2 linked regions of the Methylorubrum populi genome follow. The protein of the gene in region 1 binds, or shares a complex with, the protein of each later gene. Links are inferred from orthologs where the notes say so. Each region holds a gene or a part of one and is shown in the gene's direction. Other genes may lie near its edges.

Region 1 (14,302 bases):
GGAGGTGAAGGGCCTGGAGAATGTCGAGCGGGCCGGCCCGAACGCCATCGTCGCCCTCAACCACGTCTCCTTCCTCGACGCGCCGCTGGCGCTGTCGCTGCTGGACAAGGAGCCGGTCTTCGCCATCGACCACGGCATCGCCCAGCGCTGGTGGGTGAAGCCGTTCCTCAAGGTGACGAAGGCGATGCCGCTCGACCCGACCCGGCCGCTTGCCACCCGCACGCTCATCAATGCGGTCAAGGGCGGCGAGACGCTGATCATCTTCCCCGAGGGCCGGCTCACCGTCACCGGCAGCCTGATGAAGGTCTATGACGGGGCGGGCCTGATTGCCGACAAGTCCGGCGCCATGGTCGTGCCGGTGAAGATCGACGGGCCGGAGCGCACGATTTTTTCGCGCCTGAAGCGCGATCAGGTCCGCCGCGCGTGGTGGCCGAAGGTGACGGTGACGATCATGCCGCCGGTCCGCCTCCACGTCGATCCCGAGCTGAAGGGCAAGAACCGCCGCCGGGCGGCCGGCGCGGCGCTCTACGACATCATGTCGGACCTCGTCTTCGAGACCGCCGACATCGAGCGCGGCGTCTTCTCCGCGCTGATCGAGGCGGGCCAGCTTCACGGCTGGCGCCGCACGGCGCTGGAAGACCCGGTGACGGGCACGATGAGCTATTCGCGCCTCGTGATGGGCGCCAACATCCTCGGCCGGAAGCTCCAGGCGCTGCTGCCGGACGCCAAGAAGCCGGTCGGGCTGATGCTGCCCAACGCCAACGGCGCGGCGGTGACGTTCTTCGCGCTCGCCAGCGCCGGCCGGGTGCCGGCGATGATCAACTTCTCCGCCGGCCCCGCCGCGGTGCTCTCGGCCTGCCGCGCGGCGCAGGTCGACACCATCCTCACCTCCCGCGCCTTCATCGAGAAGGGACGCCTCGGCGCCCTGATCGAGGGCATCCAGGGGACGATCCGCCTGATCTATCTCGAGGACGTGCGGGCGGGCGTCACCACGGGCGACAAGATCCGCGGCTTCTTGAGCCCCCGGCGGCCGCTCGTCGCGCGGAAAGGGACCGACCCGGCGGCGATCCTGTTCACCTCAGGCAGCGAGGGCACGCCGAAGGGCGTGGTGCTCGCCAACCGGGCGATGCTCGCCAACACCGCGCAGGTCGCCGCGCGCATCGATTTCGGGCCCCGCGACAAGGTGTTCAACGTGCTGCCGGTGTTCCACGCCTTCGGGCTGACGGCCGGGCTGGTGCTGCCGCTGATCTCGGGCGTGCCGGTCTACCTCTACCCCTCGCCGCTGCACTACCGGATCGTGCCCGAACTCATCTACGGCACCAACGCCACGGTCCTGTTCGGCACCGACACCTTCCTCACCGGCTACGCGAAGATGGCGCATTCCTACGACCTGCGGAGCCTCCGCTACGTCGTGGCCGGCGCCGAGCCGGTGAAGCAGGCGACCCGCAGGACCTGGGCGGAAAAGTTCGGCCTGCGCATCCTGGAGGGCTACGGCGTCACCGAGTGCGGGCCGGTCCTCGCCCTCAACACGCCGATGTTCAACCGCTTCGGCACGGTCGGTCGCCTCCTGCCGGGGATCGAGTCGCGGCTCGAATCCGTGCCCGGCATCGAGGAGGGCGGACGCCTCGTGGTGCGCGGTCCCAACATCATGCTCGGCTACCTGCGCGCGGAGAATCCCGGCGTGCTGGAGCCGCCCGCGGACGGCTGGTACGACACCGGCGACATCGTCGCCTTCGACGCCGACGGCTTCGTGACGATCAAGGGCCGGGCCAAGCGCTTCGCCAAGATCGCGGGCGAGATGGTCTCGCTGGCCAGCGTCGAGTCGCTCGCCGCCGAACTCTGGCCCGACGCCCCGAGTGCGGTGGCTGCCGTGCCCGATGCCCGCAAGGGCGAGCGCCTGATCCTGTTCACGGAGGCCAAGGGCGCGACGCGGGCCGCCTACCAGACCCACGCCAAGAGCCGGGGCGCGGCCGATGTCGCGATTCCCGCCGAGGTGGTCGTGCTGGAGGCGTTGCCGATGCTCGGCACCGGCAAGATCGATCAGGTGGGCGTGACGAAGCTCGCCCGGGAACGGGCGGCGACGGCGGAAGCCGCGTGAGGCGAGACCGATGTCGGCCGGCGGCTCACGCGTCCGGCCGACATCGTCTTTAAATCTGAGCTTGTAATTTCTCACCAATATACGAACCTGGAGTATAAGATCCTGCCGATTCGGGTGTAGGGTGATGTCTCAGGGAAAACCGATTTCCGTTTCATCATCGGTGTCTGATTTATTTCCCCGCATCATCATCAATTCTTGGAATGATTTCCTGAATAACATTGAACAATTTTTGGACGGCAAGTGGATCTTTCGCGGTGTCACCAACGTCACGTACGAGTTACTTCCATCGATTGGGCGTGGATGGGACGATAGCACCCGACTGATGGATGAGGAGGCGCGGCTCCTCCGGTGCTTCAAGCGCGAAGCCCGGCCCTACCTCACCTACCTGCCGGCCGATGAGTGGGAGTGGCTCGCGATCGCGCAGCATCACATGGCGCCGACCCGGCTCATCGACTGGTCGGAGAGCCCGATGGTATCGACCTATTTCGCGGTCTGGGGCTCGGATCCGCGCCGGAGCATGAGCTTCGACGGCGGCCTGTACATCGTGCCGAAGCCGACGGGCGCCGACGAGACGGCGCGCGCCACCAGCCCATTCGACGCGAAGGATGTCCAGTTCTTCTATCCCGCCCACGTCTCCCGCCGGATCACGGCGCAGAGAGGGCTGTTCACCGTCCACCCCAATCCCCTCCGGGCCTACGATGCTCCGGACAAGCGCCAGATCGTGATCCCCGGCCGCCTGAAGGGTGATTTCCGGATCAAGCTCGACAGTCTCGGCTTCAATCACGCCACCATGTTCCCGGATATCGATGGGCTGGCCAAGCTTCTTGCATGGCGCCTGATGCCGACGGTCGCGGCACCGGTCGCGCCACAGCAGCCGGCGGCGGCCCAGGCGGTCGCGCCTCCGGTCACGGTCGCCAAACCGCGCATTCGTCCCGACGATCCGCAGAAGGGACAGTGGGGTGGGAAACCCGAGAGGAACGGTTGGCGCTTGAGCGCCCGGGTCGAGGCCGTCGAGACCGGTTGGTTCAAGACGGTGCTCGAAGTCGCGTCCCCGGATGGATCGAAGATGCTGACCGAGCCGGTCGAGTTCTTCCTGCACGACAGCTTCGCGAAAGCGAAGCGGACCGTGCGGCCGCAATCGACGGGAAAGGTCAAGCTCGAACTCTATTCCTACGGCGCCTTTACGGTCGGCGCCCGCCTGCCGGACGGCACCGAACTGGAGCTCGATCTCAGCAAGATCGAGGATGCCCCCAAGCTCTTCCGATCCCGATAGCGATCGACGCGGCGAGCGGGGCTCGCGCCCACAGAAGGCCGGTCCGCTCCGTTCCAGCGGCACCGCTCGGAAGGCGCGCCCTGCTCACAAAATTCCCGATTGCCGACCGTTCTCGCTCTGGCGAGGAGAGGACAGCGGGAGCTTCGTGAGAGACACCTAAGCCGAATTTCAACCATGCTCGGCGGATATGGCGCCAAGCGCGCGGACCCGTCAGGACGCGCTCGACCAGGGATTCGCCGATGCCCCTCTCTCGCCGCCGCTTCCTCGCCTCCTCGCTCGGCCTCGCGATCGCCGGTCCCGCCGCCGCTCAGAGCTACGGCCAGACCTTCAAGGTCGAGAACGACGAGGGCCGGCCGGTGGCCAATATGCGGCTGCCCGGGGAGATCACCGGGCAGATCCAGGAATTGCGCGGCGTCACCTATGTCGGGCCGCGCGAGGCCGAGGTCACGCTCTACGAGTTCTTCGACTACAACTGCCCCTGGTGCCGCAAGGCCGCCGCCGACGTGACCGCGCTCGCCGGCAGCGATCCGGGCCTCCGGATCGGCCTCGTCCACAACCCGATCCTTTCGCCGATGTCGGCCCAGGCGGCCAAGGTGTCGCTGGCGGTGCAGCGCAAGCTCGGCTCGGCGGCGGCCTTCGCCTTCTACGGCCAACTGCTGTCCACCAAGGGCCAGATCGACGGGCTCAAGGCACTCGACATCGGCGCGAAGACCGGCGTGCCGCGGGCCGAACTCGAACAGATCGCCGACAGCGACGCGGTGCGCGAGGCGATGCGCGCCCACATGAACGTCGCGGCCAATCTTGGGCTCACCGCGACGCCCTCCTACGTGCTCGGCAATACCGGCGTGCTCGGCCATCCCGGCGTGAAGTCGCTGGCGCGGATGATCGCGGCGATGCGGCGCTGCGATCAGATCGCCTGCGGGTAGCGGATCGTTCCGAACCAAGGGATGCCGGCTTCCGGGACGATGCGCCCGCATGGAGGCGCTTTGCACGGCACAAGGTTGCGCTGATACGTCGATCCTGGCTCACCTGACCGATGCCGACGAAAGATCCCCGTCGGGGATTGCGGCTCTCGCCGTCGGGATGCGGCCGGGGCGCGGACCCGCCTTCCCATCGGTAGCGGCTGGTTGGACGAGTGCGACGATGGCTCTGATCGATCGATACATCCCGATCCCGCAATACAGGGAGTATCACAGCGCAAGCGTGAGGGCGTCGGCCGACACCGTGATCGCGGCCGCCGCAGCCTACCGAACCGAGAGCGATGCGTTTTTCCAAAGGATGATCGCCCTGCGGGAACTGCCGATGCGGGCCCGGCGGCTTCTCGAGCGCCGGCCGATCGAGCCGCAGCCGCCGTTCGGAATCGATGACTTCACTCTGCTGCAGCGCTCCGAGAACGAGGTCGTGTTTGGGCTGGCGGGCCGCTTCTGGCGGCCTGACTTCGATCTTGCCCCTCTGTCTGGCGGGCAGGACTTTCTGGATCTGAGCGAGCCGGGAATCGCGAAACTCGCGCTCAACTTTGCCGTCCGCACCGAAGGCGCAGGCGTGACGATCCTGTCGACGGAGACGCGCGTCATTTGCGTGGATCGTGCCGCAGGCAGGAGATTTGCGCCCTACTGGTTTCTGATCCGTCCGGTGAGCGGTCTGATCCGCCGGCGGACTTTGGGCATCATCCGCCGAACCTGCGAGGGCGGGGCCGCGCCGGCGGCGTAGCTTCCATCCCCTTTCCAGCACCGTCGAAGGCCTATTGGGCGTCTCGGGGGCGCTGGAAACGACGCGTGACATGGCCCGGCTGACCCGGGTTTCGACCCGAGTGCGAGCGCGCCTCAGGCGCCGCCGATGAGGATGCCCGTGGCCAGCACGAGGGAGCCGCCGAGCACGATCTGGAAGGCGGCCCGCAGGAACGGCGTTTCCATGTAGCGGTTCTGGATCCAGACGATGGCCCAGAGCTCGACGAAGACCACGGCGAAGGCGATGCTCGTCGCCAGCCAGAAATTCGGGATCAGGTAGGGCAGCGCGTGGCCGAGGCCGCCGAGGGCGGTCATCACGCCGGAGGCGAGGCCGCGCTTGAGCGGCGAGCCGCGCCCGGAGATCTTTCCGTCGTCGTGGGCGGCCTCGGTGAAGCCCATCGAGATGCCGGCGCCGAGCGAGGCGGAGAGACCGACGAGGAAGGTCGTCCACGGGTTCTGCGTGGCAAAGGCGGTGGCGAAGATCGGGGCGAGCGTCGAGACCGAGCCGTCCATGAGTCCGGCGAGCCCCGGCTGGACCCAGGTCAGGACGAACTGGCGGTGGGCGACGGCGTCCTCCTCGTCGCGGACGGGTCCGCCGAGATGCGCCTCCGTCAGCGCCTCGGCCGTGCGCTCGTGCGCGCTCTCCGCCGCGGCGAGGTCGCCGAGCAGGGCCCGCGTGTCGGCATCGGTCGAGCGCCGGGCGGCGGCGAGGTAGAAGTCGCGCGCCTGCCGCTCCATCGCGGCGGCCTCCTCGCGGACGCGTTCGAGCCCGAGATGGCGCATCAGCCAGACCGGCTTGCGGCTGTAATAGCCGGCGATGTGCTCGCGGCGGATGGGGATGATGAAGTCGCCGAAGCGCCTCTTGTAGCACGCGATCAGGCGGCGGCGGTGCTCGTCCTCGGCCTCCGCCATCGCGTCGAATAGGGCGGCCGAATGGGGAGAGTCGGCGCGCAGCCGCCCGGCATAGGCGCGATAGATCTGGCCGTCCTCCTCCTCCGACCCGATCGCCAGCGCCAGGATCTCCTGCTCGCTGAGATCGTCGAACCGCTTTCGGCCCCCGAGGGCCAGCGTCAAGAGACGGCTCATCATCGCTGCGTCGGTCTCCGGGGCGTCGGTTTCCGGAGACAGCGCGCCGGGGCGGGCGTCGCCGGCCTCACCCCTCCTGCTCCTGCAGCAGCCGGTACTCGCGCCCGTGCCGGCAATAGCCCTCGACGATGTGGCTCATCATCGCCCGCTTCTTCGGGTCGAGGGTGCCGAGGATGCGCGCGGGCCGGCCGCCCCAGAGGTGCCCGCCCTCGAGCAACTGGCCCGGATCGGTGGTCGAGCCGCCGGCCAGCATCACGTCGTCGGCCACCACCGTGCCGGGTGCCAGCACCGAGCCGATCCCGATGAGGGAGCGGGCGCCGATCCGGCAATCGGCCATGCGCACGTTGTGGCCGATCGTGGTGTCGCGCCCGATCACCACGCCCTCGCCGCGGCTGCGGATCACGGTGTTGTCCTGGATGTTGGTGTCGGCGCCGACCACGATCGGCCCGACTTCCGCCGAGAGTTCGCAGGAGAACAGCACCGTCACCCCGGCGCCCAGCGCGATGCGGCCGGAGAGCCGGGCGGTGCGGGCCACGAACACGCTGGCATCGGTCTCCGGCGGCTCGGTCGGCGCGGGCGGGCTCGCCGCCTCGCCGGCAGCCTCGCGCAGGCGCTCGGCCCGCTCGGCCAGTTCCTCCGGCGTCACCGGGCGCAGGCGCTTGGCCGGGTTGCCGCCATAGGCGAAGCCGCTCTCGAGGTTCGAGCGGGGAAAGATCGTCGCGCCGGCCTCGATCAGCACGTTGTCGCCGACGACCGCCCCGTCGAGGATGATCGCTTCGTCCTCGATCACCACGTCCGAGCCGACGGTGCAGGCATGCACCACCGCGTTGCGGCCGACCGTGACCCGGTCGCCGATATGGGTCGGCAGCGATTCGGTGGCGATGTGGACGGTGGAGCGGGCGCCGAGCCAGAAGCGCTCGCCCGCGGTGATCGGCTGGCCGTCGCTGCGGATCACGCTGTCGTCCCCGAGCCAGGCCTGGGGCCCGAGGGTGGCGGTGCCGATCACGGTGCTGGCGCGCCCGCACCAGACGGGGCGGCTGGCGAAGACGGGCAGGATGCCGTCATGGGGCAGGATCAGATCGGGCGTCACGTCGCGGCTCGCTGTTCTTCGAAACGGCGCCGGTGGCGCGGTCCTATCCTTGAGCCATATAGGCTCGCGGGCAAATGGAGTAACGGGCTTGCGTGTAAACGCTCGGGCAGGTCCGTCCACGCCGCGTACGCGTTCCCGAAGAGGCGGTCATGACGGTCAGCATCCAGTCCGAGCCCTTCGACACCGCCGCCGAGATTGCCCGGATCGAGGCGGAACTGGCCGGGCGGGCGGGAGCGGTCGTGACCTTTTCCGGCCTCTGCCGCGACGAGGCGGGCCGGCTCGCCGCGCTGGAGCTGGAGCACTATCCCGGCATGGCCGAGGCCGAGATCGGTCGGGTGGTGGAGGAGGCGCGCGCCCGCTGGCCGGTCCAGGCGCTGCGGGTGATCCACCGCCACGGGCTGGTGCGGCCGGGCGAGGGCATCGTCCTCGTCGTCACCGCCTCGCCCCACCGCAAGGCCGCCTTCGCGGCGGCCGACTTCCTGATGGACTACCTCAAGACCCGCGCCCCGTTCTGGAAGCGCGAGCACCTTGCCGACGGCACCACCGGCGGCTGGGTCGAGGCGACGGAGGCCGACGCCGCCGCCGCCGAAGCCTGGACCTGACCCCTCGGCCTGCCCAGCCCCGGCCCGCCCGGACACCGCGAACGGAAAACCCCTCATGACGGCATCCCCTTCCAGCCCGCCGGGCGCGCGCCGCCTCGCGGTCGCCGGCATCGCGGTCGTGGCCTTCGCCGCCGCGCTCTGGCTCGCCTGGACCGCCTCGGCGACGCTGCTGCTGATCTTTTCCGGCATCCTGTTCGCCGTCTTCCTCGACGGTCTGACCCGCGGCCTCGGTTACGTCCTGCCGATCGGGCGCGGATGGCGCCTCGCCCTCGCCTGCCTCGTGCTGGCCGCCCTCGCCATCGGGCTCTCCGCCTTCGGCGGCGCCACCGTGGCGAGCCAGGCGCGCGACCTCGGCACCACGGTGCGCCAGCAATCGGAGACGGTGCGCGACTGGCTGAAGGAGCGCGGCATCGAGATCGACCTATCGCAGGGGGCGCCGGCGGGCCAGGGCGGCGGTGGTGATACCGGTCAGGGCGAGAGGGACGAGGGCAAGGAGGGGAAGGGCCAGAAGCAGGGCGGCCTCGCAGGTCTCGCCTCGGGCGCCCTGAAGAGCCCCGGCTCGCTCCTGTCGGATGCCGGCAGCGTGCTCGGCCCGGCCACGACCGTCGTGATTGCGCTGTTCAACGCGCTCGGCAACGTCCTCGTGATCGTCTTCCTCGGCGTGGCCATCGCCGCCGATCCGAAAAGCTACCGCGACGGCGCCCTGCGGCTCGTGCCGCCGCGCCACCGCGAGAAGGGCGCGCGCGTCCTCGACGGGTCGGGCGAGACCCTGCGGCACTGGCTGTTCGGACAGCTCGTGACCATGGCGGCGATCTTCGTGCTGACCTGGGCGGGGCTGAGCTTCCTCGGCATCGGCGGCGCGCTGATCCTCGGGCTCCAGGCCGGCCTGCTCGCCTTCGTGCCGACCATCGGGCCGCTGATCGCGGGCGTGGTGATCGTGCTGAGCAGCCTCGCCTCGGGGCTGAACGGATTGCTCGGGGCGCTCGGCGTCTACCTCGCGGTGCAGACGGCGGAGAGCTATGGCCTCACTCCGTTCATCCAGCGCCGCGCCCTCGACCTGCCGGCGGCGACGATCTTTTCCGGCCAGCTCCTGCTCGGCGTGCTGTTCGGCCTGTGGGGAGTGGCGCTCGCCCTGCCGCTGGTGGCGGTGATCAAGGTGCTGCTGGAAGAACTCTACATCGAGGACGGGGCCGAAGCGGAGGCCTGAGGCGTTCTCCGGCCGATCGCTTCGGCTTCGCCCCGCAATGATCCGTCAACAGAACGGTCCGCAGATCCTTGTTGGACCTGCGGACCGGTAATCGCCTTACGGCGCCATGTCGGGGACCGGCTTGACGGTGCCCGTCTCGGCCGGGGCGGGCGCCGGGGCCGGAGCCCCGATCTGCGGCGGCGGGGTGAGCTGCAGGTGCTCGCTGGTATAGGCGAGCTCCTGGTAGACCCGCTGCGGATCGCCGTTCAGCTTGGTGCCGTAGCTCGGCACGATCTGGCGGATCTTCGCCTGCCATTCCGGGCTGGCGACCTTCTGGGCGAAGACCTTCTCCAGCACGTTCAGCATGATCGGCGCGGCGGTGGAGGCGCCCGGCGAGGCGCCGAGCAGGGCGGCGATGCTGCCGTCCTTGGCCGCGACCACCTCGGTGCCGAGCTTGAGCACGCCGCCCTTCTCCGCATCGCGCTTGATGATCTGCACGCGCTGCCCGGCCTGGACCAGGCGCCACTCGTCCTTCTTGGCGTCGGGGAAATACTCGCGCAGGGCCTGGTAGCGGTCCTCGTCGGACAGCATCACTTGGCCGGCGAGATACTCGATCAGCGGGTACTGCTCGACGCCGACGCGGACCATCGGCCAGACATTGCTGGTGGTGGTCGAGGTCAGCAGGTCGAAGTAGGAGCCCTCCTTCAGGAACTTGGTCGAGAAGGTCGCGAACGGCCCGAACAGGATCACGCGCTTGCCGTCGAGCACCCGGGTGTCGAGATGCGGCACCGACATCGGCGGCGAGCCGACGGAGGCCTTGCCGTAGGCCTTGGCGAGATGGCGCAGGGCCACGTCCTGGTTCTCGGTGACGAGGAACGAGCCGCCGACGGGGAAGCCGGCATAATCGTCGGCCTCGGGGATGCCGGAGGCCTGCAGCAGGTGCAGGGCGCCGCCGCCCGCGCCGATGAACACGAACCGGGCATCGACCGTGGACCGGCTGCCGTCCTTCAGGTTCTTCGAGGTGACGCGCCAGGTGCCGTCCTTGTTGCGCGCGAAGCTCTCGACCTCGGTCGAGAGGCGAAGGTCGAACTTCGGCCCGCTCTTCAGCGAGGCGATGTACTGGCGGGTGACCTCACCCCACTCGCAATCGGTGCCGAGCGGCGACCACGTGGCGGCGACCTTCTGCTTCGGGTCGCGCCCCTCCATCATCAGGGGGACCCACTTCTTCACCTGCTCGGGGTCGGTCGAGAACTCCATCCCGGCAAAGAGCGGGCTGGCCTTGAGCGCCTCGTAGCGCTTGCGCAGATAGGTGATGTTGTCGTCGCCCCAGACGAAGCTCATGTGGGGCGTGGAATTGATGAAGGAGCGGGGGTTCTTCAGCACGCCCCTTTGCACCTGCCACGCCAGGAACTGGCGCGTGACCTGGAAGGCCTCGTTGATCTCGACGGCCTTGCCGATCTGGATGTTCCCCTTGGAATCCTCCGGCGTGTAGTTCAGCTCGGCCAGGGCGGAGTGGCCGGTGCCGGCATTGTTCCAGCCGTTGGAGCTTTCCAGCGCCACGCCGTCGAGCCGCTCGACCATCTCCAGCGACCAGTCGGGCTCGAGTTCGCGCAGCCAGACACCGAGCGTCGCGCTCATGATGCCGCCGCCGATCAGCAGGACATCGACCTTGCGGGGCTCGCCCGCGGCGAGCAGGGGCGAACCGGGCAGCGTCGTCGCCGCCAGACCTGCCAATGCGCCGCCGATAACCTGCCGCCGGTTCATCGGCATCGGGCTATGTTGCACATTCGCGGAGTGCATGTGCAGTTTATCGTCAGTTTTCATTTTATTTTTCGTGCCGCTCAAAAATTTATTGGTCCTGCGCGTCCGCTACAACGAGCACGCGCGAGCGACAACCCGGCGATTACATGGCTGCCATGCCCTGAAACCTTGAACATGCGCAGCCGATTGTCAGACCGCGTCGGGCGCGTTCGGCATCGCCGGAACGGGGTTGACCATAGGTCGCCAGTCGCGGGGCCGAACGAACCTCAGCGTGCGGCCGAGCGCTCGATCCGGCGGATGCTTCCGAGGATCGCCCGGGCGGCCTCGTGGCGCATCGCGCCGGTCTCGCAGGTCTTGCAGATCGCCCCGAGATAGCGGCCGTCGACCACCGTCTCGGCGAACAGACCCGACTTGAACCGCGGCGCCGCCTCGGTCTCGACGGCGATCCAGTCGCGCGGCCCGAATCGCTTGGGTCCGAGCGGGCGGCGGATGGAGGCGCCGGGGCTCGTACTCTTCAGGACCGCACGCAGGCGGAAGTAGCGGGACAGCGGCGAGGCGTGGAGCCCGGCGAGGCGGGCCGCGTCGTCCTCGCCCTCGACCGGGGCGGTCCGCAGGCGCAGGGTGCAGGCCTCCTTGGTGCGGGCGCAGGCCGGGGTCTCGCACACGATCCGCACGACGCGCCGGCCGGAGGCGTCGCCGGGGTCTTCGTCGGCATCCTCCAGCACCCAGCCCGCGGGCAGATCGAGCACGAAGCCCTGGTCGAGGCGCAGGGTCGTCGGTCCCGGAAGGGCCTCGGCCGCGTCGGTGCTCGCCTCCGGTGCGGGTTCCTCGGTGGAATTCGGCCTCTCCTCGGCCCGGGCCGGCGCGATGGCGAGCAGGCACGACAGGAGAAGAGCCGCACGGCCGCGGCGGAGGGGATCGGTCATCGGGCACGAGCCTCCGGGAGGTGGCGGTCGATCAGGGCCTCGGCGCGGGCGCGCGCCTCCGGCTCGAAGATCCGCAGCGGCACGGGCAGCACCTCGTCCCAGCGCATCGGCAGGATCATCAGGTCGCCGGCCTGCACCCGCCCGCGGAACAGCGGCCAGCCGAGATGCGCGTGCGCCCCGTCCTTCGCGGTGACGATGCCGGTCTCGCCGATCGCGATCTCGGCCTCGCCGGGCGGCGCCTCGGCTTCGAGCCGCCGGGCGAGATCCACCGCGAACCAGCGGCGCGCGTAAGCGTGGACCGCGAAGAACCCTGCGATCACCACGGCGGTGATGGCAGCCGGCTTCCAGAAATCGCTGGCGATCATCTCGGCGAAGAGCGGCAGCGCGTCGGCCAGCGGCACCCGGTAGGGATCGACCGCCCAGAGTATCAGGAGCAGGGCGGGATAGAGCAGGGACAGGCCCACGAGCCACGCGGCGGCCCCGGCGAGCCGGGCGCGGCGGGCCCAGGGATTTTCCAGGCTGCGCAGGATGAGCGGCACCCGCTCCTCCGCGGTCAGGCGCAGGGCGGCGCACACGGAATCGGGCCCCGTCGCCGGTTCGGCCGGCGGCGGGGCGGGGGCGGGCCGGCCGGCGCAGGCCTCGACCCAGCGCCGGATGCCCGCGATCGTCTCCGCGCTCAGGGACGCCTTGGGCAGGACGACCGGCACCTCGCCGATCTCCGTCGTCAGGAAGAGGTGGTGCCGGTCCTCCGCGAGCCCGCCGATGCGCGGCCAGGGCACGAAGCTCACGAGATCCGGCGCGGTCTGGGTCAGCCCGGCCCCGTCGAGCCGGTAGTGCACCGGGACCGGGCTCGGATCATCGCCGCCGCCGCCCGGCGGTCCCATCAGGGCCCGCACCCGGCGCCGGGCGAACCAGGGGTGAAGCGCGTAATGCGTGAGCAGGGCGAGCGTGATCAGCCCGAGGCCGGCGGCGAGCGGCAGTGGATCGAAGTCGGACAGGTCGCGCCAGAACGCCGACAGGCTGCGCCGGCCGCCCGAAGTCGCCCAGGCCGAGACCGTGCCGAGCAGCGCCAGGAACCACAGCACCGGCAGGCCCAGCGTGAGGATGCGCCGCCTTTGCGCCGCCAGCGGCCCCCTCTGCGCGTGGAGATTGCCGATGATCCGGTGCGCGAAGGTGAGCGGGGCGTCAAAAGTGAGCGGCGCCTCCGGAACGGGCGGGCGGCCGGAGAGGGCGGGGACGACGGGCAGGACGAGACTCCGGGACTTGCGTTCGAGGATGTCGGCGCCGATCAGCCGTCGCGGGCGGCGGCCGGGACCGCGGCGATGCCGGCGCCCGCGGCCCAGGCGTTGAGATCCTGCTTGCGGATCGCCGCCGCCATCATGTCGGGGAAGAGGTCCGGCGTGCAGGCGAAGGCGGGCACGCCGAGCGCGGCGAGCCGCGCGGCGAGCCCCCGGTCGTAGGCCGGTGCGCCCTCGTCGGAGAGGGCGAGCAGGGCCACCACCTGCACGCCCGCCCCGACGAGGCGCTGCGCCTGGGCGAGCAGGCCGGCCTCGACCCCGCCCTCGTAGAGATCGGAGATCAGCACCAGCACCGTGTCCTCGGGCCGGGTGATGCGCGAGGCGCAGTAGCCGACCGCCCGGTTGATGTCGGTGCCGCCGCCGAGCTGGACCGAGAACAGCACCTCGACCGGATCGTCCATCTCGTCGGAGAGATCGACCACCTCGGTGTCGAACACCACGAGCCGGGTCGAAACGGCCGGCAGCGAGGCCATCACCGCCCCGAAGATGCTCGAATAGACCACCGAGTTGGCCATCGAGCCGGATTGGTCGATGCACAGGATCACGTCCTTGAGCGATCCGCGGCTTTTTCGCCCGTGGCCGAGGCGGGTCTCGGGGATGATGGTGCGGTACTCCGCCTGATAGTGGCGCAGGTTCGCCCGGATGGTGCGGTTCCAGTCGATCTCGGCGTGGCGCGGGCGGCGGTTGATGCTGGCGCGGTCGATCGCCCCGGTCACGGCCTGGCGCAGGGGCTCCTCCAGCCGCTTCATCAGCGCGTCCACCACCTTGCGCACCACGAGGCGCGCCGTCTCCCTCGTGCGCCCGCCGAGCAGGCCGCGCATCGAGATCAGGGTCGAGACGAGGGAGACGTCGGGCTGGACCGCCTCCAGCATCTCCGGCTCGGTCAGCATCCGCTTGAGGTCGAGCCGCTCGAAGGCGTCGCGCTGCATCACCTGCACCACGGAGGCCGGAAAGTAGTCGCGGATGTCGCCGAGCCAGCGCGGCACGGAGGGCGCGGAGGCGCCCAAGCCCCCCTTGCGGTCGGAATCGTAGAGGGCGCCCATCGCCCGGTCGAGGCGCCCGTCGCGTTCGGACAGGGTGCAGCCCGTGCCCTCGGCCGCGCCGCCGCCCAGCACGAGGCGCCAGCGGCGGAGGCGTTCCGTCTCGTTCACGGCCTCGCTCATGCGGCGTCTCCCGTGGTTGCGTCCGCGCTTCGGACCGGCTCGGGGCCGAGCAGCAGGCGCAGGATCGGCAGCACCTTGGCCGCCCGCGCCGC
Region 2 (14,425 bases), 1.8 Mb from region 1 along the record:
TCTACGTGCAGGAGGAGGCGATCAAGAGCCTCAACCAGCAGCTCGAGCAGGCCCGCACCCAGGCACAGTCCCAGCCCTCCGGCGGCGGCGGCTTCCTGTCGAGCATCTTCGGCGGCGGTCAGCGCTCCGAGCCGCAGCGTCCGGCCGGTCAGGCCTGGGGCCAGCAGGGCGGGTATGGTCAGCAGGGTGGCTACGGTGGTCCGCAGGGCGGGCCTCAGCCCGGCTACGGCCAGCAGCCGGGTTACGGCGGTCCTCCGCAGGGCGGACCCTGGGGCGGTCAGGCCCAGCAGCCGGCCCGCGGCGGCGGCTTCCTCGCCACGGCGCTTCCGATGGCGGCCGGTGCGGCGGGCGGCATGCTGCTCGGCAGCGCCCTCTCCAATGCCTTCGCGGGCGGACATTCCTCGCTCGGCAGCGCTCAGGCTGCGGGCCTGAGCGGCGGTGACGCGGGTGGCGGCATGTTCGGCGGCGGCGGCGACCAGGATCTCGGTTCGGCGCTCGGCGGCGGTGACGGCGGCTTCCAGGACGCCTCGTTCGGCGGTGGCGGCGACGATTTCGGCGGCGACCTCGGCGATGGCGGGGATGACGACTGGGCCTGATCGGGCCTGATCGAGTAGAGAAAAAGAGCCTGGTGCCGGTCCCCCGGCACCGGGCTTTCTCTTGGGTCGGATGGGTCAGATCACTTCGACGCGGGTCCCGACCGGCGTGCGCTCGTAGAGGTCGATCACGTCCTCGTTCATCATCCGGATGCAGCCCGAAGACACGTTCTGCCCGATCGTGTGCGGCTCGTTGGTGCCGTGGATGCGGTAGAGCGAGGTGCCGAGATACATCGCCCGGGCGCCGAGCGGGTTCTCCGGCCCGCCCACCATGTGCCGCGGCAGGTCGGGACGGCGGCGCAGCATCTCGGCGGGCGGCGTCCAGTCGGGCCATTCCCGCTTGGCGGTGATCGTCTTCGCGCCGGTCCAGACGAAGCCCGGGCGCCCGACGCCGATGCCGTATCGGATCGCCTGTCCGCCCGTCTGGATCAGGTAGAGATACTTCGCGTTGGTGTCGATCACGATCTGACCGGCCCGGCCGGGCCCGTCATAGGCGATGACCTGGCGAGCGTAGCGCGGGTCGATCGCCCTGGCGACGGCGCTCTCCTCGGCGGCCGGCCCGGTCGGCAGCGCCGCGAAACGCGCGCGCGGCTGCGGTGCAATGGCGGCTTGGCGCGGCTCGCCGAGCGCACCGTAGCCGTCGACGGCGGGGCGCCGGGTCGGGCCGTGCGCGTCGCCGGTCATCAGAAATTCGATGAAGCCGCCGCCGTAGCGGCCCGGCCCCGTCTGCGCCATGGCCGGCCCGCACGCTCCGGCAATGGCGAGCGCTGCCAGCGCCACGCTCCATTTCGCCCGCATCCCACACTCCCGCCCTGCACACGCGATGCGGAAAGCTTTTCGGTATTTGCCCTGCGGGCGATGAATGAACGTGGTGAATCACCCGCTCCGGCGGGCGGGCCCCCGCAAACCGCGAGTCGTCGTCAACGGGCGGTAAATGACTCCGATCGCCTGAAAACTTTCAGCAAATCGAAACCACTGCGCCGGATTGTGTCGGACGAGATCCGTCCCCGAAGGCCCGTCCGACCGATGATCACCAAGCGCTACCGCATCGAGGAAAGCCTGGGCTTGCCCGTTCCGGCGGCCGGCATCTCTGCGGCCGCTCCGGAGGCGCTGCCGAATCCGCGCCTCGAAGAGATCCTCACCGCGATCAACGACCTGCGCCGCATCACCCAGGCGAGCGCCGGCGAGACCATCGAGGCCTGCCGCCGCGAACTCGGCGAGGCATTCGCCATGCGCCACGAACTCGAAGTGATGAAGGAGGCGATCACCCGCACAAAGTCGGAGATCGCCAGCCTTCACCGCTCCGAGAGCACCGGCAAGGGCATGCGGCGCGTCGCGGGCGAGCTCGACGCGGTGGTCGAGTCGACCGAGCAGGCCACCTCGACGATTCTTGGCAGCATCGAGAAGATCGAAACCAATGCCAACATGATGCGCGGCATGCGGCTGACGAAGGCCGCGCAGGAGAATGTCGACGGCATTCTCGACCACGTCATCGCCGCCTACGAAGCCTGCAACTTCCAGGATCTCACCGGCCAGCGCATCAGCAAGATCGTCAGCGTGCTCAAGTTCGTCGAGGAGCATCTCGACCGCGTGATCGAGGCCTGGAGCAGCCTTGAGGGCTTCCGCGATCTGCTCGCCGTCGAGACCGCCGCGGTCGACGAGAACGACGAGAGCTCGCTTCTCAACGGGCCGAAGCTTCAGGACGATCCCGGCCACGTCGATCAGTCGGACATCGACGCCCTGTTCGATTAACGGCCCGCGGCGCCGCGGCTCTTCCAACCGGAATCGCCGCGGCCTACATCGGGGCCATGAACCGCGCGACCCGATCCGCCTTCGACGACGTCCCGCCCGACGGGTTCGACGAGGACGAGAACGAGGCGCCCTCCCTCGACGAGGCGCCCGAGATCGACTTCGATTTCGAGGCCGGGGCCGTCAAGGCCGGCACCGAGATCATCCGCCGCTTCTGGACGACCCTGCCGACCTCGCCGGGCGTCTACCGGATGTTCGACCACAAGGGCGACGTCCTCTACGTCGGCAAGGCCAAGAATTTGAAGGCCCGCGTCGGCTCCTATGCCCGCGGCCAGGCCCATTCCAACCGCATCGCCCGCATGATCGCGCAGACGGCGGCGATGGAATTCGTCACCACGGCGACCGAGACGGAAGCGCTGCTGCTGGAGGCCAACCTCATCAAGCAGTTGAAGCCGCGCTTCAACGTGCTGATGCGCGACGACAAGTCATTCCCCTACATCCTGCTGACCAGCGACGGGCCTGCGCCTCAGATCGTCAAGCACCGCGGCGCCCGCCGCCGCAAGGGCAACTATTACGGCCCCTTCGCCAATGTCTGGGCGGTCAACCGCACGGTCAACGCGCTCCAGCGCGCCTTCCTGATGCGGACTTGCTCCGACAGCTACTACGAGAACCGTACCCGGCCCTGCCTGCTCTACCAGATCAAGCGCTGCTCCGGCCCCTGCACCGGCGAGATCGCCCTGGAGGATTACAACGGGCTCGCCGACAGCGCCCGCGCCTTCCTCTCCGGCAAGTCCAACGCCGTGAAGGACCGGATGCGCGAGGAGATGGAGCGCGCCTCCGAGGCGCTGGAGTTCGAGCGCGCGGCGCGCTTCCGCGACCGGATCGCCGCGCTCTCAGCGATCCAGGGCACGCAAGGGGTGAACACGCAAGGGGTCGAGGAGGCCGACGTCTTCGCCCTCGACGAGCAGGCGGGTCAGTTCTGCATCGAGGTGTTCTTCTTCCGCAACTTCCAGAACTGGGGCAACCGCGCCTACTTCCCCAAGGCCGACCGCTCCATGAGCGCCGACGAGGTGCTCGCCTCGTTCATCTCGCAGTTCTACGACGACAAGCCCGCGCCGCGCCTCGTGCTGGTGAGTCACACGATCGAGGATGCCGAACTCGTGGCCGCGGCCCTGTCGAGCCGGGTCGAGCACCGGGTCGAGATCCATCGGCCGCAGCGGGGCGAGCGCAAGAACCTCGTCGATTACGCCCAGCGCAACGCCAAGGAGGCCCTGGGCCGCCGCCTCGCCGACACCGCCTCGCAGGGCAAGCTGCTGACCGCGCTGGGACAGGCTTTCGGCCTCGACAAGCCGCCGCGCCGCGTCGAGGTCTACGACAACTCGCACATCTCCGGTACGGCCGCCGTCGGCGGCATGATCGTCGCCGGCCCGACCGGTTTCATGAAGACGCATTACCGCACCTTCAACATCAAGTCGGAGGAGCTGACCCCCGGCGACGATTTCGGGATGATGCGCGAGGTGCTGACCCGCCGCTTCAAGCGGCTGGCCAAGGAGGCGCCGCGCACGCCGCGGGAGGCGGAGGTCGGTGAGCCGCAGGCCGCGGCGGAGTGCCAGGCCGTGCCGGCCGCGACCGAGACGGTGATCGATGATCCCGACGCCTTCCCGGCTTGGCCCGACCTCGTGCTGATCGATGGCGGCGCCGGGCAGCTCGAGGCCGCCCGCGCCTCGCTCGCCGAGATCGGCGTGATCGACGTGCCGCTCGTCGGCGTCGCCAAGGGGCGGGACCGGGATGCCGGCCGCGAGACCTTCTTCGTGCCCGGCCGGACCCCGTTCAAGCTGCCGCCGCGCGATCCCGTTCTCTACTTCGTGCAGCGCCTGCGCGACGAGGCGCACCGCTTCGCCATCGGCACCCACCGGGCCCGGCGCAAGCGCGAGATGACCAGGAACCCGCTGGACGAGATCGCCGGCATCGGCCCCACTCGCAAGCGCGCGCTGCTGCACCATTTCGGCACCGTGAAGGCCATCCAGCGGGCCGCCTTGGAGGATCTCGCCAAGGCGCCGGGCGTGAACGCCGCCACCGCGCGGGCGGTCTACGATTTCTTCCACGCCAACGCTTGAGCCGAGCCCGTGTCGACAGAGCCTGCGCCCGACGCGATCCCGACGCGGTTGACGCCCCACGCGGCCCGTGATTTCACCCCGGCGATGAACGCCGTCCTCCCCCGACGCCGGTCGCAGGCCTGGACGCTCGCGAACTGCCTCACCTACGGCCGCCTCGTCGCGGTGCCGGTCGTCGTCGTCCTGCTGTTCTGGCCCGACGAGATCGCCGCGCGCTGGGCCGCCTTCGGCGTGTTCGTGGTGGCCGCGATCACCGACTATCTCGACGGCTACGTGGCGCGGGCCTGGGCGCAGAGTTCCGCGCTCGGGCGGATGCTCGATCCGATCGCCGACAAGCTCCTCGTCGCGGCGCTCCTGCTGATGCTGGCTGCCGACCGCACCATCGCCGGCGTGTCGCTCTGGGCGGCCATCGTCATCCTCTGCCGCGAGGTGCTGGTCTCCGGCCTGCGCGAGTATCTGGCGGAACTGAAGGTCGGCCTGCCGGTCAGCCGGATCGCCAAGTGGAAGACGACGGTGCAGCTCGTCGCCCTCGGCGTGCTCGTGGCCGGCCCGGCCGGCGAGAGCGTCATTCCCGGCAGCCTCACGGCCGGGATCGTCCTGCTCTGGCTCGCCGCTGCCCTGACGCTCTATACCGGCTGGGACTACATGAGGGCCGGGATCCGGCACGTGATCGACGATCCGCGCTGACGCGTCCGTCCTTGCTTCGGCTGCGCCCCGCGAGGACGGCTATGGAAGTGAGTGTGTGATGAAGCTCGTCTATTTCGCCTGGGTGCGCGAGCGCGTCGGCAAGCCCGACGAGACCGTGAGCCTGCCCGAGGGTGTCGCCACCGTGGCCGACCTGATCGGCTGGCTGAAGACGCGCGGCGAGGAATACGCCTATGCCTTCGAGAACGAAGGCGTGGTGCGCACGGCGATCGACCGGGTCCACGCCAAGCCCGGCAGCGCCATCGCCGGGGCTCGGGAGATCGCGTTCTTCCCCCCGATGACGGGCGGCTGAAGCCTCAGCTCAGCGCCTCGCGAAACGCGCTGAGGTTCGCGCGCATCATCTCCAGATAGCCCGCGGCCGGGCCGCCCGGCGCGCTCAGCGCGTCGGAATAGATCCGGCCGCCGACCTTGGCGCCGCTCTCTCGGGCGATCTGTTGCATGAGCCGCGGGTCGGCGATCGATTCCACGAACACCGCGGGCACCTTGTCCCGGCGGATCTGGCGGATGATGCGGGCGACGTCCCGCGGACCGGCCTCGCTGTCCGTCGAGATGCCCTGCGGCGCCAGGAAGCGCATGCCGTAGGCGGCGCTGAAATAGCCGAAGGAATCGTGGGTGGTGATGATGCGCCGCCGCTCTTCCGGGATCGCGGCCAGAGCGGTGCGAATCTCCGCATCGAGCGCGTCGAGCTTCTGCGTGTAGGCGGCCGCGTTGGCAGCGTAGAGGTCGGCATGCGCCGGATCGGCGGCGCTGAGGCCGTCGCGGATATTGGCGACATAGAGCTTCACGTTCGCCACGTTCTGCCACGCATGCGGGTCTGCGTGGTCCCCCTCCCCGTGATCATGTCCATGGTCGTCGTGGTCATGGCTGCCGGCGATGGTCTTCACGCCCTTGGAGGCCACGACCACCGGCGCCTTGGTGCCGGACGCCTTGATCAGCCTCTCCAGCCAACCCTCGAAGCCGAGGCCGTTGACGACGACGAGGTCGGCCTCCGCCACCCGCCGGGCGTCGCCCGGCGCCGGGGAATAGCCGTGCGCGTCCGCATCCGGCCCGACGAGGCTCGTCACGGCGACCCGGTCGCCTCCGACCTGCGCCACGAGGTCGGCCAGGATCGAGAAGGTCGCGACCGCCTTCAGCCGCGCCTCCTGCGCCGCGGCAATCGTCGGCGCGAGGCCGGCGATCAGCAGAATCGCGGCCGCGAACCCGCGCCCCATGAACCGTCTCATCCCGAAACTCCTCCGTTCGGCCGCGGTAATAATGTAACATTATCACATCGCCAAGATGGTTATCCGAACATGGACAAGCTTTCATGTTGCAGACACACGCCGGAGACGACCGGACACACGCCAGAGACGAAACGGACGCATCGTCGCCGGATCGGGGCAGACGCCCCTGTCTGACGGAGATGTCCCATGATCAGGAAACGCGCGACGGGTCTCGCGATGGCGGGGCTGGCGCTGTTCGGCGCGGCCAGCATCGGCGCCGTGGCGGTCCATGCCGGCGAGCGCGGTGGGCCTTTCGCGGACGGACCGCACGGCCATCGGCACGGGCGCTGGTCGGCGCTCTCGGCCGAGGATCGGGCGGCCTTCGCCGATGCCCGCATCGCCGGTCTGCATGCCGGGCTGAAGCTGAACCCGGAGCAGGAGAAGCTCTGGCCACCGGTCGAGGCGGCCATGCGCGATCTCTTCAAGCAGCGGGCCGCCCAGCGCGAGGCCCGGCGCGAGCGCGGCCGGATGGTCGATGACGCGCCCGGTGCACTTCGCGCCATGGCCGACGCGGCGACCGCCCGGGGCGAGGCCCTGCGCAAGCTCGCCGATGCCAGCACGCCGCTCTTCGCGACGCTCGATGACGGCCAGAAGCGCCGCGCCATGCTCCTCGCCCGGCCGATGCGCCCGTTCGGTGGGCCGCACAAGGCCTGGCATCGCCACGGCCCCGGCGGACCGGGCGGTCGGGACGGCGGCGACGAGTAGCATCGGGTCCGCCGCTTGATCCGCGAGCCGCGCGGCGGCAAACACCGCGGGCCCCGGCGTTCCGGCCGGGGTCAGCACAGACACGGTACAACATGGCGCGCCGGCCGCTCCTGACGGGCGACACCCTCCCCCTGCTCGGGCGGCTCTGGCGCGAATGGCTCTCGCCCCACCGTGCGACGCTGGCGGTGGTGCTCGTGCTCATCACCATCGTTGGCGCGGCGACCGGGCTCTATCCCGCCCTGATCAAGGCTGCCTTCGATGCCTTCGATCACAAGGACATGGGAGCGCTGGCCTACGGGCCGCTCATCGTCATTGCCGTCACCTCGGCCCGCGGCTTCGCCCTGTTCGGCCAGACCGTGCTCACCAACCGGGTCGTCACCCGGGTCGAGGCCGACATGCAGGCCGCGCTCTACGCCCATCTGATCGATGCCGACCTCGCCCAGCTTGGCCGCGAGAGTCCGGCGGCCTTCACCCAGCGCTTCACCACCGATTTCGCCTTCATCAAGGAGGCGCTGACCCGCATCTCGACGGTTCTGCTGCGCGACGTCGCCATGCTGACCGCCCTGGTGATCGCGCTGATCTGGATGGATCCGCTGCTGACGCTCGCCGCCGCGGTCACGGCGCCGCTCGTGGCCGGCCCGGTCAACCGCATCGGCAAGCGGCTGCGGCAGGTCTCCACCACGACGCAGGAGCAGATGGGCGCGACCGCCAGCCTCATCACCGAGAGCCTGCAGGGCGCCCGCGTCGCCAAGACCTATGCCCTCGAAGGTTACCTCAAAGGTCGTGCCGCGGAGGCGCTGGACGAGGTGCGCCGGCTCAAGATGAAGGCGGCCAATGCCCGCGGCCGGCTCGACCCGCTGATGGAGATCGGCGGCGGCCTCGCGGTGGCCGGCGTGCTGGTGCTGGTCGGCCAGCGGGTGATGTCGGGCGACCGCACCGTCGGCGACTTCACCGGCTACGTCGCCGCCCTGCTGCTCGCCGCGCAGCCGGCGCGGGCGCTCGGCACCCTCAACGCGATCCTGCAGGAGGCGGCCGCCGCGCTCTCCCGCTACTTTGCCCTGATGGACGAGCCGCCGACGATCCGCGAGGCGCCCTCTGCCCGACCGCTGACGGTGACGCAGGGTGAGATCCGCTTCGAGGCCGTGCATTTCCGCTACCGCGCCGACGCGCCGGCGCTGGAGGGGGTCGACCTCGTGGTGCCGGCCGGCTCGACCACGGCGCTGGTCGGACGCTCGGGCTCGGGCAAATCGTCTCTGCTCAACCTCGTGCCGCGCCTTCAGGACGTGACGTCGGGCCGTGTCCTCATCGACGGTACCGACATCCGCGACGTCACGATCCCATCGCTGCGGGCGGCGATCGCGGTGGTGTCGCAGGAGGTCGTGCTGTTCGACGACACCGTTGCGGCCAATATCGGCTTCGGCCGCCCCGGCGCGTCGCAGGACGAGATCGAGGCGGCGGCGAAGGCCGCGGCGGCGCACGGCTTCATCTCGCGGCTGAGCGAGGGCTATTCCTTCCGGGTCGGGCCGGGCGGCGGGCGGCTCTCGGGGGGTGAGCGCCAGCGCATCTCCCTGGCCCGCGCCTTCCTCAAGAATGCGCCGATCCTGCTCCTCGACGAGGCGACCTCCGCCCTCGACTCGGAATCCGAACACCTCGTGCAGGAGGCGCTCGAACGGCTGATGCGGGGGCGCACCACGCTGGTCATCGCCCACCGCCTCTCGACCGTGCGCGAGGCCGACCGCATCGCCGTGCTCGAGGCGGGCCGGGTGATCGAACGCGGCCGGCACGATGAACTGGTCGCGGCGGGGGGCACCTATGCGCGACTGCACCGGCTGCAATTGTCCGACGACACCGGTGCCGCCAAGCCCGAGGCCGCCTCCGCCTAACGGTCCGGAGGCCGTGAGAACGTTCCCGGACTTCGCGCGTCTACGCTGAGCAGGAGGGCGAGGAATGGCGGCCGATCGGTTCGGGACGACGCGGGCGGGCGAAGCCGTCCTCCGACACACCCTCAGCCGTGACGACTTGCGGGTGCAGGTGATCGATTACGGCGCGGTCGTTACGGCTATCGAAGTGCCGGACCGGGAGGGCCGCCGCGCCAACGTCGTCCTCGCCCTCGACACCCTGAAGGGCTACGAGACCGTGAGCCCGCATTTCGGGGCGATCGCCGGCCGATACGCCAACCGTATCGCAAGGGGCCGCTTCACCCTCGACGGGACGACCTACGCGCTGCCGATCAACGAGCCGCCCAACACCATGCATGGTGGCCTCAAAGGCTTCGCCAAGCGTCTCTGGCAGGTGGCGGAGGTGGGCGAGACGCATCTCACGCTGAGGCGGCGCAGCCCCGATGGCGAGGAGGGCTTTCCGGGCACGCTCGACGTGGAGGTCGTCTACAGCCTGCCCGAACCCGGCACGTTGCGCATCGACTATCGTGCCGTAACGGACCGTCCGACCGTCCTGAACCTCACCAATCACAGCTACTTCAATCTCGCCGGCGAGGGCGCGGGCGACGTGATGGATCACGTCGTGCAGGTATTCTCGGATGCCTACGCGCCCACGGACGCGACCCAGATCCCGACGGGCATTCTCGCCCCGATCGCCGGCACGCCGTTCGACTTCCGCGAGCCCACGCCGCTCGGGGCGCGCATCCGGCAGGGCCACGAGCAGCTCGTCCTGGCCGGCGGCTACGATCACACCTTCGCCCTGCGCGGATCCGCCGGCATGCTGCGCCCGGCGGCTTCCTGCCTCTGCCCGGCGCGTGGGCGGCGGCTCGATGTTGCCACGACCCAGCCGGCCCTGCAGCTCTACAGCGGCAACAATCTCGACGGCTCGCTCGTCGGTCCCTCGGGGCACACCTACCGTTCCGGGGATGGTGTCTGCTTCGAGACGCAAGGCTTCCCCGACGCACCGAACCACCCGAACTTTCCAAGCACCGTCCTGCGGCCGGAGGAGACGTTCACGTCGAGCACCACCTTCCGCTTCTCGGTGATCTGAGGCGCGGGCACGGCCGCTTGACTTTCATCTCGTTTCGTCTGAAATTTCTGTCATGACAGAAATTTCAGACCAGTCGCAAAAGCTCGCCCCGGCAGTGGAGCGCTTCATTCTGCACTGGGGCGATCTCGGCGGACAGTGGGGCGTGAACCGCTCCGTCGCGCAGATCCACGCCCTGCTCTACCTCTCCGACAAGCCGCTCGCGGCGGAGGACATCGCCGGCACCCTCGGCATTGCCCGCTCCAACGTGTCGAACTCGCTGAAGGAGCTCGCGGCCTGGAACCTGATCCGGCGGGTGCCGGTGATGGGCGAGCGGCGCGACTTCTTCGTCGCCGAGACCGACCTGTGGGAGATGGTCACCCGCATCGCCGCCGGCCGCAAGGAGCGGGAGATCGACCCTGCCCTCAAGGCGCTGCGCGAATGCGTGGCCGAAGCCGAGGGGGACCCACGGGTCGGGGCCGTGGCGTCGCGGCGCCTCAAGGCGATGCTCGACTTCACCCAGACGCTCGACGGCTGGTACGCGCAGATGCTGAACGTGCCTCACAACACCCTGGCCAAGCTGATCCGACTCGGTGGCCGGATCGTCCGCTACCTGCCCGTGAAGTCCGAGACCTGACCTGCCACGCCCCGGCGGAATCGCCGCCCGGACGAATGGCATGGGAGGATGTTTGAGGAGGCTTCTCCATGCGCAATGCCGCGGAACGGGCTGCCCCGGCCCAAGCTCCGGTCCGCCCGGCCGAACTGTTCGACCTGCGCTTTCGCGCCCTCGTCCCGGAGGCGGATTGGGCGCGGCTGCCGCCGGCGGTGCGCCGTCGCTTCACCAAGCGGCTCGGCGCGGGCGAGAGTGCGGTCTATGCCGGCCGAGTCGTCGAGACGCATCTCACCGTGCTCGGCTGGCTGCTGGCACAGGGCCTGCGCCTCGTTGGTGCGCCGCTGCCCACCGCTCGCATCGCCAATGTTCCGAGCGTGGTCGCCGTCACCCAGGACCGCGGCGGCAGCGGACAGATCTGGACGCGGCTCTACGCCCGCAGCGCCGGCTTTCCCCAGGCGATCCACTCGGCCAAGCGTTTCCGGGGCCCGACCGGCCTCGAGGAGCGGGTCGGCGCCGGGCTCGGGATGAGCCTGCGGGTTCTGGTGGAGGATCGGGCGCTCGTCTTCCGCAGTGAGCGCTACTTCATCGACCTGCCGGGCTTCCGACTGATGCTGCCGCGCTGGCTCACGCCGGGGATCCTGACCGTCAGCCACTGCGCGACCGGCACCCGCAGTTTCCGCTTCGTGCTGGAAATCCGCCACGCTTGGCTCGGTCGTCTGCTGCGCCAAGAGGCGGAGTTCACTGATCAGGTCGAAGCGTGCGACGAGATCAGCGACGTCCCGGCCCCGTGAGGCTCAGACAACGAGGCGGGCGCCGGTCGGACGGTCGACGCCCCAGATCTTCTCGAGATTGTAGAAGCCGCGCACCTCGGGTCGGAAGATGTGGACGAGGATGTCGCCCGCATCGATCAGCACCCAGTCGCAGGCCGGCATACCCTCGACTCGGGCATTGCCGAATCCCTTCGCCTTCATCTCCTGAATGATCTTGTCGGCGATCGAGCCGACATGGCGCTGAGAGCGGCCGGATGCGATGATCATCGTGTCGGCGAGCGACGTCTTGCCCGCGAGGTCGATCTCGACGGTTTCCTCGGCCTTCATCTCGTCGAGGCATCCGAGGGCCAGGGCCTTCAGGGCGTCGGAGGAGGCGGTCTCGGTGTCGGAGCCGGCGGCTCCCGGCTGAAGGTGTGCGGACAGGGTCTCGGTTCCCGGCAATCGGTTTGTGGCGACGCCGCCACCGCCTGAAATTGGCGGCTTTCGTCCCGCTTTTCAAGCGGGCCGAACGCCCTAGGCACCCGTCCGCAACGCCGTCGAGGACAGTTCCGAGCGCGGACCGTGCAGGAAGGACCAAGCCGGCGGGCGCCGGGCCGCGAGCGTCACCGCCTCGGTCTCCGGAATCCGCGCCGAAGCGAAGGCCTGCGCCGCCCGTGCCGCCGGTGCCGCCAGGGTGTGACCGGGCCGGTCGATCACCGCGACCGGCATCAGCGTCAGGATCTCCTCGAAGCGGCGCCAGCGATGAAGCGAGCCGAGGGAATCTGCCCCCATGATCCACACGAAGCGCAGGGTCGGCCGGCGGCGGACGAGCCAGCGCAGGGTCTCGACGGTGTAGCGGCTGCCGATTTCCGCCTCGAAGCCGGTGACGGCGATGCGCGGGTCGGCAGCGAGCGCCCGCGCCTGCGCCACCCGCTCCTCCAGCGGCGCGAGCAGGCCACGGTCCTTCAGCGGGTTGCCGGGCGTGACGAGCCACCAGACCCGGTCGAGCCGCAGCCGCCGCAGGGCGGTGCGGCTGACATGCAGGTGACCCGCATGCGCCGGGTTGAACGAACCGCCGTAGAGGCCGATCCGCAGGCCGGGTGCGGCCGGCGGGAGTCCGAGTGCGCGCAGAGGAGCCGCCGTTAGCGCGTCAGGGCCGGGTCTGGCCGCTGCCGTGGACCCGGTACTTGAAGGTGGTGAGCTGCTCGACGCCGACCGGACCGCGGGCATGCATCCGGCCGGTGGCGATGCCGATCTCGGCGCCGAAGCCGAACTCGCCGCCGTCGGCGAACTGCGTCGAGGCGTTATGGGTCACGATTGCCGAATCGACCTCGTTGAGGAAGCGGGCGGCCGCCTCGGCGTCGTCGGTGATGATCGCGTCGGTGTGGTGCGAGCCGTTGGCCTCGATATGGGCGATGGCCGCGTCGAGCCCGTCGACCACCTTCGCCGAGATGATCGCGTCGAGATACTCGGTGCGCCAATCCGCTTCGTCGGCGGGCGTCACCCGCGGATCGACCCCTTGCGTCTCCGCGTCGCCGCGCACGGCGCAGCCGGATTCGAGCAGCGCCTCGACCAGCGGCTTGAGGTGGGTTTTGGCCACCGCCGCATCGACCAGCAGCGTCTCGGCGGCGCCGCAGATGCCGGTCCGGCGCATCTTGCTGTTGAGGAGCACCGTGCGGGCCATGCCGAGATCGGCGCCCTCGGCCACGTAGACATGGCAGATGCCGTCGAGATGGGCGAAGACCGGCACCTTGGCCTCGGCCTGGACCCGCTCGACGAGGCTGCGCCCGCCGCGGGGCACGATGACGTCGACGCAGCCGCCGAGGCCCGTCAGCATCAGCCCGACCGCCGCCCGGTCGCGGGTCGGCACGAGCTGGATCGCGTCCGCCGGCAGGCCGGTGCGGGCGAGACCCTCGCTCATCGCCGCGGCGATGGCGGTGGCGGTGCGGTGCGAATCCGAGCCCGCGCGCAGGATCGCGGCATTGCCGGCCTTGAGGCAGAGCGCGCCGGCATCCGCCGTCACATTGGGGCGGCTCTCGAAGATGACGCCGACGACGCCGAGCGGCACCGAGATGCGCTCGATCAGCAGACCGTTCGGCCGCTCGAAGGCGGCGAGCTGGCGTCCGACCGGATCGGGCAGGCCGGCGACCTTCTCCACCGCCTCGGCGATGGCCGCGACGCGGCCCTCGTCCAGGGTCAGCCGATCGATGATCGCCTTGGTCTGGCCCGCGGCCTGTGCCGCGGCAACGTCCCGCGCGTTCTCGCGCAGGATCGCCGGGGCGCTGGCGCGGATCTGCTCGGCGATGGCGCGCAGCGCCAGATCCTTGGTCTGCGCCGACGCGAGTGCCATCGCCCGGCCAGCGGCGCGCGCGCGCCGGCCGATCCCGGCCATCAGCGTTTCGAGGTCGTCGGCGTCCGCAAAATCGGACTTGAGGTTCAGGACAGGCACGTTCCCGCTTCCCGTCTGGCGCCGATCGAGCGGCGCGTTTGAGCATTTGAGTGCATATGCACCCTCCAGCGCCCCTTTGCACATCGCCCTGGGGTTGAACAAGCGTCGATGTTAACTTGTCTGACCCGAACGGGGCGCCTCAGGTTCCGATCATCGCGAGATCGTCGCGGTGGATCATCTCCGTGCGTCCGGCCTGAACCGACGCGGCGGCGATCTCGCGGCTGGAGCGGCCGATGATCGCGGCGGCGTCGGCACTGTCGTAGGCGACCAGGCCCCGGCCGAGGATGCGTCCCTCGGGGCCGCGGATCAGCACGGTATCACCCTTGGCGAAGCTGCCCTCGATGGCCACCACGCCCACCGGCAGCAGGCTCGCCCCGCCTTGGAGCGCACGGGCGGCGCCGGCATCGACGACGAGGGTGCCGGAGGCTTCCAGCGACCCGGCGATCCAGGTCTTGCGCGCGGCGGTCGGGGTCGAGCCCGACAGGAACCACGTGCAGCGCCCGCCCTCGCGCACAACGCGCA

The links.
Region 2: the proteins of MPPM_RS07640 (region 1) and moaD are in contact, whole or in part, in a crystal structure (PDB 1FMA), measured with the Escherichia coli proteins. The link is inferred for Methylorubrum populi from one-to-one orthologs.

The regions. Positions count from the first base shown.
Region 1 is NZ_AP014809.1:1,654,249-1,668,550, forward strand. What follows is about bases 6,408-9,149. They hold MPPM_RS07640 (molybdenum cofactor biosynthesis protein MoaE), read left to right. Parts: upstream 6,408-7,423; coding sequence 7,424-7,876; downstream 7,877-9,149. Other genes in these bases: MPPM_RS07635 (gamma carbonic anhydrase family protein), read right to left, coding at 6,408-7,274; MPPM_RS07645 (AI-2E family transporter), read left to right, coding at 7,932-9,083. Outside these bases: MPPM_RS07610 (acyl-[ACP]--phospholipid O-acyltransferase), read left to right, coding at 1-2,098; MPPM_RS07615 (FRG domain-containing protein), read left to right, coding at 2,223-3,371; MPPM_RS07620 (DsbA family protein), read left to right, coding at 3,611-4,297; MPPM_RS07625 (hypothetical protein), read left to right, coding at 4,515-5,081; iron exporter MbfA, read right to left, coding at 5,195-6,187; more of MPPM_RS07635, read right to left, coding at 6,252-6,407; mqo (malate dehydrogenase (quinone)), read right to left, coding at 9,180-10,832; MPPM_RS07655 (hypothetical protein), read right to left, coding at 11,090-11,749; MPPM_RS28385 (YcxB family protein), read right to left, coding at 11,746-12,834; MPPM_RS07665 (VWA domain-containing protein), read right to left, coding at 13,038-14,210; MPPM_RS07670 (DUF5682 family protein), read right to left, coding at 14,207-14,302. UniProt on the Escherichia coli protein: Converts molybdopterin precursor Z to molybdopterin. This requires the incorporation of two sulfur atoms into precursor Z to generate a dithiolene group. The sulfur is provided by MoaD.
Region 2 is NZ_AP014809.1:3,409,743-3,424,167, reverse strand. The notes cover bases 3,963-6,827. They hold moaD (molybdopterin converting factor subunit 1), read left to right. Parts: upstream 3,963-5,201; coding sequence 5,202-5,453; downstream 5,454-6,827. Other genes in these bases: MPPM_RS15685 (Spy/CpxP family protein refolding chaperone), read left to right, coding at 6,571-6,827; MPPM_RS15690 (metal ABC transporter substrate-binding protein), read right to left, coding at 5,458-6,384; pgsA (CDP-diacylglycerol--glycerol-3-phosphate 3-phosphatidyltransferase), read left to right, coding at 4,544-5,143; uvrC (excinuclease ABC subunit UvrC), read left to right, coding at 3,963-4,459. In the rest of the region: MPPM_RS15720 (DUF2076 domain-containing protein), read left to right, coding at 1-596; MPPM_RS15715 (L,D-transpeptidase), read right to left, coding at 672-1,391; MPPM_RS15710 (protein phosphatase CheZ), read left to right, coding at 1,620-2,345; more of uvrC, read left to right, coding at 2,402-3,962; more of MPPM_RS15685, read left to right, coding at 6,828-7,128; MPPM_RS15680 (ABC transporter ATP-binding protein), read left to right, coding at 7,221-9,011; MPPM_RS15675 (aldose epimerase family protein), read left to right, coding at 9,076-10,116; MPPM_RS15670 (GbsR/MarR family transcriptional regulator), read left to right, coding at 10,169-10,729; MPPM_RS15665 (DUF4166 domain-containing protein), read left to right, coding at 10,798-11,496; rsfS (ribosome silencing factor), read right to left, coding at 11,500-11,916; MPPM_RS15655 (nicotinate-nucleotide adenylyltransferase), read right to left, coding at 11,989-12,549; MPPM_RS15650 (glutamate-5-semialdehyde dehydrogenase), read right to left, coding at 12,605-13,903; proB (glutamate 5-kinase), read right to left, coding at 14,043-14,425. UniProt on the Escherichia coli protein: Involved in sulfur transfer in the conversion of molybdopterin precursor Z to molybdopterin.